Regions from separate parts of the Bacillus sp. WC2507 genome, predicted to be linked through region 2. Evidence: a T-box and tRNA genes for the amino acid it is inferred to sense, from the RefSeq annotation. Region 2 holds a T-box; the other regions hold tRNA genes.

Region 1 (2,220 bases), 310 kb from region 2:
AACTACTGGTAATCGTCTAATTTGATACTGTGCCATTAACTCTGTGGCTTTTTCAATAGAATCATCTGGAGAAACTGAAACAATGTTTGTTGTCATTACATTTGTAATTTTATTAGATCCAGGATGTTTCTCAGCAATCCCTCGAACAACTAAATCTCGGTCCGTAACAAGCCCAACAACTTGCTCATTTTCAACAACCGGAATCAATCCAATCGATTCTTCTTTCATCTTTACAGCAGCCTCATATACATTGTCTAGCGGTGTACAATGTACAATATGAGTGCTCATACAGTCTCTCACTCGTGTCATTTTTGTCTCCTCCTTTTTATACATACCATAGCTTTTCCTAAATTCCTTTATTTATTTCAGGAAAATCAGTTGATAAAGGAAGATTAACGCACAATAAAAAAGAGTCAGCATATTGCTGACTCTTTTTTTATGACCCGTACGGGATTCGAACCCGTGTTACCGCCGTGAAAGGGCGGTGTCTTAACCACTTGACCAACGGGCCATGGCTCCGCAGGTAGGACTCGAACCTACGACCGATCGGTTAACAGCCGATAGCTCTACCACTGAGCTACTGCGGAATAATATATATGGTGGGCCTAAATGGACTCGAACCATCGACCTCACGCTTATCAGGCGTGCGCTCTAACCAGCTGAGCTATAGGCCCATATACTTTACAGGGGCAGTAGGAATCGAACCCACACTGGAGGTTTTGGAGACCTCAGTTCTACCTTTAAACTATGCCCCTAAAGGATGCCGGCTAGAGGACTTGAACCCCCAACCTACTGATTACAAGTCAGTTGCTCTACCAATTGAGCTAAGCCGGCATAAAAAAAATGGTGGCTCGGGACGGAATCGAACCGCCGACACGAGGATTTTCAGTCCTCTGCTCTACCGACTGAGCTACCGAGCCAACATAAATGGCGGTCCCGACCGGGGTCGAACCGGCGATCTCCTGCGTGACAGGCAGGCATGTTAACCACTACACCACGGGACCATTTGGTTGCGGGGACAGGATTTGAACCTGCGACCTTCGGGTTATGAGCCCGACGAGCTACCGTGCTGCTCCACCCCGCGACAATATAATGTTTTTTAAAAAATGGAGGAGGTAGAGGGATTCGAACCCCCGCGCGACTCTCGCCGCCTGTCGGTTTTCAAGACCGATCCCTTCAGCCGAACTTGGGTATACCTCCATGAAGGAAAAATAAAATTTTATTATTATATGTATCTAAACCATTTAAAAAGAAAATGGAGGAGGTAGAGGGATTCGAACCCCCGCGCGATTCTCACCGCCTGTCGGTTTTCAAGACCGATCCCTTCAGCCGAACTTGGGTATACCTCCGAGACATATAATAAATAAAGTGGAGCCTAGCGGGATCGAACCGCTGACCTCCTGCGTGCAAGGCAGGCGCTCTCCCAGCTGAGCTAAGGCCCCCTGTTTTTGGGAATATCGGGAAGACAGGATTTGAACCTGCGACCCCCTGGTCCCAAACCAGGTGCTCTACCAAGCTGAGCCACTTCCCGTTAATAAAAGCGCGCCCGAGAGGAGTCGAACCCCTAACCTCTTGATCCGTAGTCAAACGCTCTATCCAATTGAGCTACGGGCGCATATGGTGCCGAGGGCGGGGGTCGAACCCGCACGGTGGTCACCCACCGCAGGATTTTAAGTCCTGTGCGTCTGCCTGTTCCGCCACCCCGGCATGTCATATTGAAAATTGGAGCGGAAGACGGGATTCGAACCCGCGACCCCAACCTTGGCAAGGTTGTATTCTACCACTGAACTACTTCCGCAAGACATGTTTGAGTTATTTCATTAAAAGTGCGGGTGAAGGGAGTCGAACCCCCACGCCAAAGGCGCTAGATCCTAAGTCTAGTGCGTCTGCCAATTCCGCCACACCCGCATATTTGATTAAAATGGTGAGCCATGAAGGATTCGAACCTTCGACCCTCTGATTAAAAGTCAGATGCTCTACCAACTGAGCTAATGGCTCTTAATGGCTGGGCTAGCTGGATTCGAACCAGCGCATGACGGAGTCAAAGTCCGTTGCCTTACCGCTTGGCTATAGCCCATTAATTAAGAATGGTGGAGGGGGGCAGATTCGAACTGCCGAACCCGAAGGAGCGGATTTACAGTCCGCCGCGTTTAGCCACTTCGCTACCCCTCCGACATATATGGTGGAGGATGACGGGATCGAACCGCCGACCCCCTGCTT
Region 2 (2,220 bases):
GATTCAAAGCCGTGATAGTGTCGTTGGGTATCTAAATCGGTGAAATGTACAAACATGACATTAGGCTTTTTTGTCTGGATTGTATGCACGGTAGAAGCAAGTACGAAATCATCGAGTTCAGGTTGTGACAGTCCATTTCGTATATGGCCGAAGCGCCGATTCAAATCTAATTGGTATAGCGGGCTACCGCTAAATAATGAAACTAAAACTTGATTTTGCCACGGTCTATTTGGAAAGATTTCTGGTAAATTGTAATCAATATTTGCTCTGCCAGTCACAGGCCAAAGAAGGGCAGCTGTCGTTAAATTTGCTTTACGTGCTTCATCGTATAAAGTTGTTCCTTTAATGGATTTTCGGTACCAATGCCAATCTGGTGACTCGCATCCAGGTTGAAGTAATGTATTGCTAACAACACCGTGCTTGTTAGGGTAATTACCGGTTACGATTGTTGAGTGGCTTGGATATGTTACAGAAGGATAAATTGGTTCTACTTTTTCGACAACCGTGCCCTTTTTTATTAGAGATTGGAAATGAGGTAATTTTTGTAGTATAGGAAAATCTAAAGCTGATAAACAGTCGAATGATAAAATAATGACACGATTCGTTAATGCTGTACCCATAGAGTAATCCTCCTAATTATATAAAACCTATTATTATATATTACTATTAATACCTAGTAATAAAAATATATTTTTAGGTGAAAATTTATTATTTATTTTCAGAAAAATCAAATATATAATAAGTATAAGGGAATCTAGGGAAGGAGGGAATAGTATGGACTGGCTAGATGGGTTCGGTATCTTTTACATCATTGGCGTAATCACGATTATCCTTGTATTTGCTATTTCGTATTTACTAAAGAAACGGTTTCCAGATAAACAGTTTGATATTATATTTGCACTTAGTTTAATACTTCTTTGTTTAGTATCCTTTCCCGTTACAATGATGGTTATTGGTGGATGGGAAGGAATGGGATATGGATTTATTGGTTTCTTCGTTCTACTGGGTACACTTATCGGTATGATTGCACATCAACTTGTAAAAATCTCGCGAAAAAGCTACGTATAAAACTGCAAAAAATGAAAAGAATATATAAAAGTAAGAAAATTAGCTATTGTTTTAAAAAAGAATTTGTATTATGATAATCAACAAATTTATTTCGTTATAACGATGAAAAAGGACTAGTACATGTTTACCCTTTTTAGCAGAGAGAGAATCCGCTAGGCTGAAAGATTCTTAAAAAGGCGATATGGAACCTACCTTCGAGTTCTGCATATGCAGCGGGAATTTCCCGTTATCAAAAAGAGAGCATGCACAATTTTTGTGCATGAATCAGGGTGGTAACGCCGGCAAAGCTCGGTCCCTATTTAGGGACGCGGGCTTTTTTGTATTTTCTAAAAGGAGGAAGACTGACTATGGCAAAAGAACAAGTACAAGCGATTACGAAGATGGAAGAGGACTTTGCACAGTGGTACACAGATATTGTGAAAAAAGCAGAACTTGTTGATTATTCGAGTGTAAAAGGATGTATGATTCTACGTCCGTACGGTTATGCCTTATGGGAAAATATGCAGAAGGTTATGGATGAAAAGTTAAAAGCAACTGGTCATGAAAACGTGTATATGCCAATGTTTATCCCAGAGAGTTTATTACAAAAAGAGAAGGATCATGTAGAAGGATTTGCTCCTGAAGTAGCATGGGTGACACATGGCGGGGATGAAAAGTTAGCGGAGAGACTTTGTATACGCCCTACATCTGAAACTTTATTCTGTGAGCATTTTTCAAAAATTGTGCAATCCTATAATGATTTGCCAAAGCTGTATAATCAGTGGTGTTCAGTAGTTCGTTGGGAGAAAACGACGCGACCATTCCTTCGTACAACGGAATTCTTATGGCAAGAGGGTCATACAATTCATGAAACAGCAGAAGAATCTCAAGCTGAAACGTTAAATATTTTAAATCTATATGCTTCTTTCTGTGAAGACTACTTAGCGATACCAGTAATTAAAGGACAAAAAACAGAAAAAGAAAAATTTGCGGGCGCAAAGGCAACTTATACGATTGAAAGCTTAATGCATGATGGGAAAGCACTTCAAACAGGAACATCCCATAACTTTGGAACGAATTTCTCTGAAGCATTTGATATTAAATTTTTAGATCGTAACGGTAAGTGGCAATATGTACACCAAACATCTTGGGGTGTATCAACAAGAATGATAG
Region 3 (2,220 bases), 4.3 Mb from region 2:
CCGTCGTGGGCGTAGGAAATTTGAGAGGAGCTGTCCTTAGTACGAGAGGACCGGGATGGACGCACCGCTGGTGTACCAGTTGTTCTGCCAAGGGCATAGCTGGGTAGCTATGTGCGGAAGGGATAAGTGCTGAAAGCATCTAAGCATGAAGCCCCCCTCAAGATGAGATTTCCCATAGCGTAAGCTAGTAAGATCCCTGAAAGATGATCAGGTTGATAGGTTCGAGGTGGAAGCATGGTGACATGTGGAGCTGACGAATACTAATAGATCGAGGACTTAACCATATAATATGAAGCAATGTTATCTAGTTTTGAAAGAATATAAAAAACTTGTTGACTTTAAAGGTTAAATAAGTTACAATAATTCTTGTCTTAAATGAATAAAGTCTGGTAATGATGGCAGAGAGGTCACACCCGTTCCCATACCGAACACGGAAGTTAAGCTCTCTAGCGCCGATGGTAGTTGGGACCTTGTCCCTGTGAGAGTAGGACGTTGCCAGGCAAATGGAGGATTAGCTCAGCTGGGAGAGCACCTGCCTTACAAGCAGGGGGTCGGCGGTTCGATCCCGTCATCCTCCACCATTTAGCCGACTTAGCTCAATTGGTAGAGCAACTGACTTGTAATCAGTAGGTTGGGGGTTCAAGTCCTCTAGTCGGCACCAGAAAATCATGGCGGTTGTGGCGAAGTGGTTAACGCACCGGATTGTGGCTCCGGCATTCGTGGGTTCGATTCCCATCAGTCGCCCCATTTTTTCTTGAAATAATTAATATGCGGGTGTGGCGGAATTGGCAGACGCACTAGACTTAGGATCTAGCGCCTTTGGCGTGGGGGTTCGACTCCCTTCACCCGCACTTTTAATAAAATAACTCAAACATGTCTTGCGGAAGTAGTTCAGTGGTAGAATACAACCTTGCCAAGGTTGGGGTCGCGGGTTCGAATCCCGTCTTCCGCTCCAATTTTCAATATGACATGCCGGGGTGGCGGAACAGGCAGACGCACAGGACTTAAAATCCTGCGGTGGGTGACCACCGTGCGGGTTCGACCCCCGCCCTCGGCACCATATGCGCCCGTAGCTCAATTGGATAGAGCGTTTGACTACGGATCAAGAGGTTAGGGGTTCGACTCCTCTCGGGCGCGCTTTTATTAACGGGAAGTGGCTCAGCTTGGTAGAGCACCTGGTTTGGGACCAGGGGGTCGCAGGTTCAAATCCTGTCTTCCCGATTTTCCAAAAAACACGGGGCCTTAGCTCAGCTGGGAGAGCGCCTGCCTTGCACGCAGGAGGTCAGCGGTTCGATCCCGCTAGGCTCCACTTTTTTTAATATCATTTATGGCGGTGTAGCTCAGCTGGCTAGAGCGTACGGTTCATACCCGTGAGGTCGGGGGTTCGATCCCCTCCGCCGCTACCATAAAGGACCTTTAGCTCAGCTGGTTAGAGCAGACGGCTCATAACCGTCCGGTCGTAGGTTCGAGTCCTACAAGGTCCACCACTAAAGGTTTATATCTCGGAGGTATACCCAAGTTCGGCTGAAGGGATCGGTCTTGAAAACCGACAGGCGGCGAGAGTCGCGCGGGGGTTCGAATCCCTCTACCTCCTCCATTTTTTCTAAATTAAATATTTTATCATCGCGGGGTGGAGCAGCACGGTAGCTCGTCGGGCTCATAACCCGAAGGTCGCAGGTTCAAATCCTGTCCCCGCAACCAAATGGTCCCGTGGTGTAGTGGTTAACATGCCTGCCTGTCACGCAGGAGATCGCCGGTTCGACCCCGGTCGGGACCGCCATTTTTTACATAAAGGCTCGGTAGCTCAGTCGGTAGAGCAGAGGACTGAAAATCCTCGTGTCGGCGGTTCGATTCCGTCCCGAGCCACCATTTTGAAGTCGCAAGCCGACTTAGCTCAATTGGTAGAGCAACTGACTTGTAATCAGTAGGTTGGGGGTTCAAGTCCTCTAGTCGGCACCACTTTCAAAATGAGCCATTAGCTCAGTTGGTAGAGCATCTGACTTTTAATCAGAGGGTCGAAGGTTCGAATCCTTCATGGCTCACCATTTATAATTTAATGCGGGTGTAGTTTAGTGGTAAAACAAGAGCCTTCCAAGCTCTGGTCGAGAGTTCGATTCTCTTCACCCGCTTTTCAATTATGGGCCTATAGCTCAGCTGGTTAGAGCGCACGCCTGATAAGCGTGAGGTCGATGGTTCGAGTCCATTTAGGCCCACCATAAT

Evidence for each region. The T-box of region 2 lies ahead of proS (proline--tRNA ligase). A T-box ahead of a tRNA ligase gene usually reads a tRNA of that ligase, here a tRNA-Pro.
Region 1: it has a tRNA-Pro gene. The T-box ahead of proS (proline--tRNA ligase) is inferred to sense a tRNA for this amino acid. The anticodon was not compared.
Region 3: it has a tRNA-Pro gene. The T-box ahead of proS (proline--tRNA ligase) is inferred to sense a tRNA for this amino acid. The anticodon was not compared.

The regions. Positions count from the first base shown of each region.
Region 1 is NZ_JBQXPN010000001.1:4,876,100-4,878,319, forward strand. It holds gene ACUN28_RS25730 (CBS domain-containing protein) at 1-309, opposite strand, end outside; tRNA gene ACUN28_RS25735 (tRNA-Glu) at 440-511, opposite strand; tRNA gene ACUN28_RS25740 (tRNA-Asn) at 513-587, opposite strand; tRNA gene ACUN28_RS25745 (tRNA-Ile) at 598-674, opposite strand; tRNA gene ACUN28_RS25750 (tRNA-Trp) at 685-755, opposite strand; tRNA gene ACUN28_RS25755 (tRNA-Thr) at 762-834, opposite strand; tRNA gene ACUN28_RS25760 (tRNA-Phe) at 845-920, opposite strand; tRNA gene ACUN28_RS25765 (tRNA-Asp) at 929-1,004, opposite strand; tRNA gene ACUN28_RS25770 (tRNA-Met) at 1,008-1,084, opposite strand; tRNA gene ACUN28_RS25775 (tRNA-Ser) at 1,108-1,200, opposite strand; tRNA gene ACUN28_RS25780 (tRNA-Ser) at 1,257-1,349, opposite strand; tRNA gene ACUN28_RS25785 (tRNA-Ala) at 1,370-1,442, opposite strand; tRNA gene ACUN28_RS25790 (tRNA-Pro) at 1,458-1,531, opposite strand; tRNA gene ACUN28_RS25795 (tRNA-Arg) at 1,542-1,615, opposite strand; tRNA gene ACUN28_RS25800 (tRNA-Leu) at 1,619-1,707, opposite strand; tRNA gene ACUN28_RS25805 (tRNA-Gly) at 1,724-1,798, opposite strand; tRNA gene ACUN28_RS25810 (tRNA-Leu) at 1,828-1,908, opposite strand; tRNA gene ACUN28_RS25815 (tRNA-Lys) at 1,923-1,998, opposite strand; tRNA gene ACUN28_RS25820 (tRNA-Gln) at 2,003-2,077, opposite strand; tRNA gene ACUN28_RS25825 (tRNA-Tyr) at 2,089-2,172, opposite strand; tRNA gene ACUN28_RS25830 (tRNA-Val) at 2,181-2,220, opposite strand, start outside.
Region 2 is NZ_JBQXPN010000001.1:5,187,751-5,189,970, reverse strand. It holds gene ACUN28_RS27275 (alkaline phosphatase family protein) at 1-620, opposite strand, end outside; gene ACUN28_RS27270 (YesK-like family protein) at 775-1,068, shown strand; T-box leader at 1,162-1,368, shown strand; gene proS (proline--tRNA ligase) at 1,416-2,220, shown strand, end outside.
Region 3 is NZ_JBQXPN010000001.1:848,400-850,619, forward strand. It holds rRNA gene ACUN28_RS04490 (23S ribosomal RNA) at 1-284, shown strand, start outside; rRNA gene rrf (5S ribosomal RNA) at 386-501, shown strand; tRNA gene ACUN28_RS04500 (tRNA-Val) at 506-581, shown strand; tRNA gene ACUN28_RS04505 (tRNA-Thr) at 586-661, shown strand; tRNA gene ACUN28_RS04510 (tRNA-His) at 672-747, shown strand; tRNA gene ACUN28_RS04515 (tRNA-Leu) at 771-851, shown strand; tRNA gene ACUN28_RS04520 (tRNA-Gly) at 881-955, shown strand; tRNA gene ACUN28_RS04525 (tRNA-Leu) at 972-1,060, shown strand; tRNA gene ACUN28_RS04530 (tRNA-Arg) at 1,064-1,137, shown strand; tRNA gene ACUN28_RS04535 (tRNA-Pro) at 1,148-1,221, shown strand; tRNA gene ACUN28_RS04540 (tRNA-Ala) at 1,237-1,309, shown strand; tRNA gene ACUN28_RS04545 (tRNA-Met) at 1,330-1,406, shown strand; tRNA gene ACUN28_RS04550 (tRNA-Ile) at 1,411-1,487, shown strand; tRNA gene ACUN28_RS04555 (tRNA-Ser) at 1,505-1,597, shown strand; tRNA gene ACUN28_RS04560 (tRNA-Met) at 1,625-1,701, shown strand; tRNA gene ACUN28_RS04565 (tRNA-Asp) at 1,705-1,780, shown strand; tRNA gene ACUN28_RS04570 (tRNA-Phe) at 1,794-1,869, shown strand; tRNA gene ACUN28_RS04575 (tRNA-Thr) at 1,884-1,959, shown strand; tRNA gene ACUN28_RS04580 (tRNA-Lys) at 1,970-2,045, shown strand; tRNA gene ACUN28_RS04585 (tRNA-Gly) at 2,059-2,129, shown strand; tRNA gene ACUN28_RS04590 (tRNA-Ile) at 2,140-2,216, shown strand.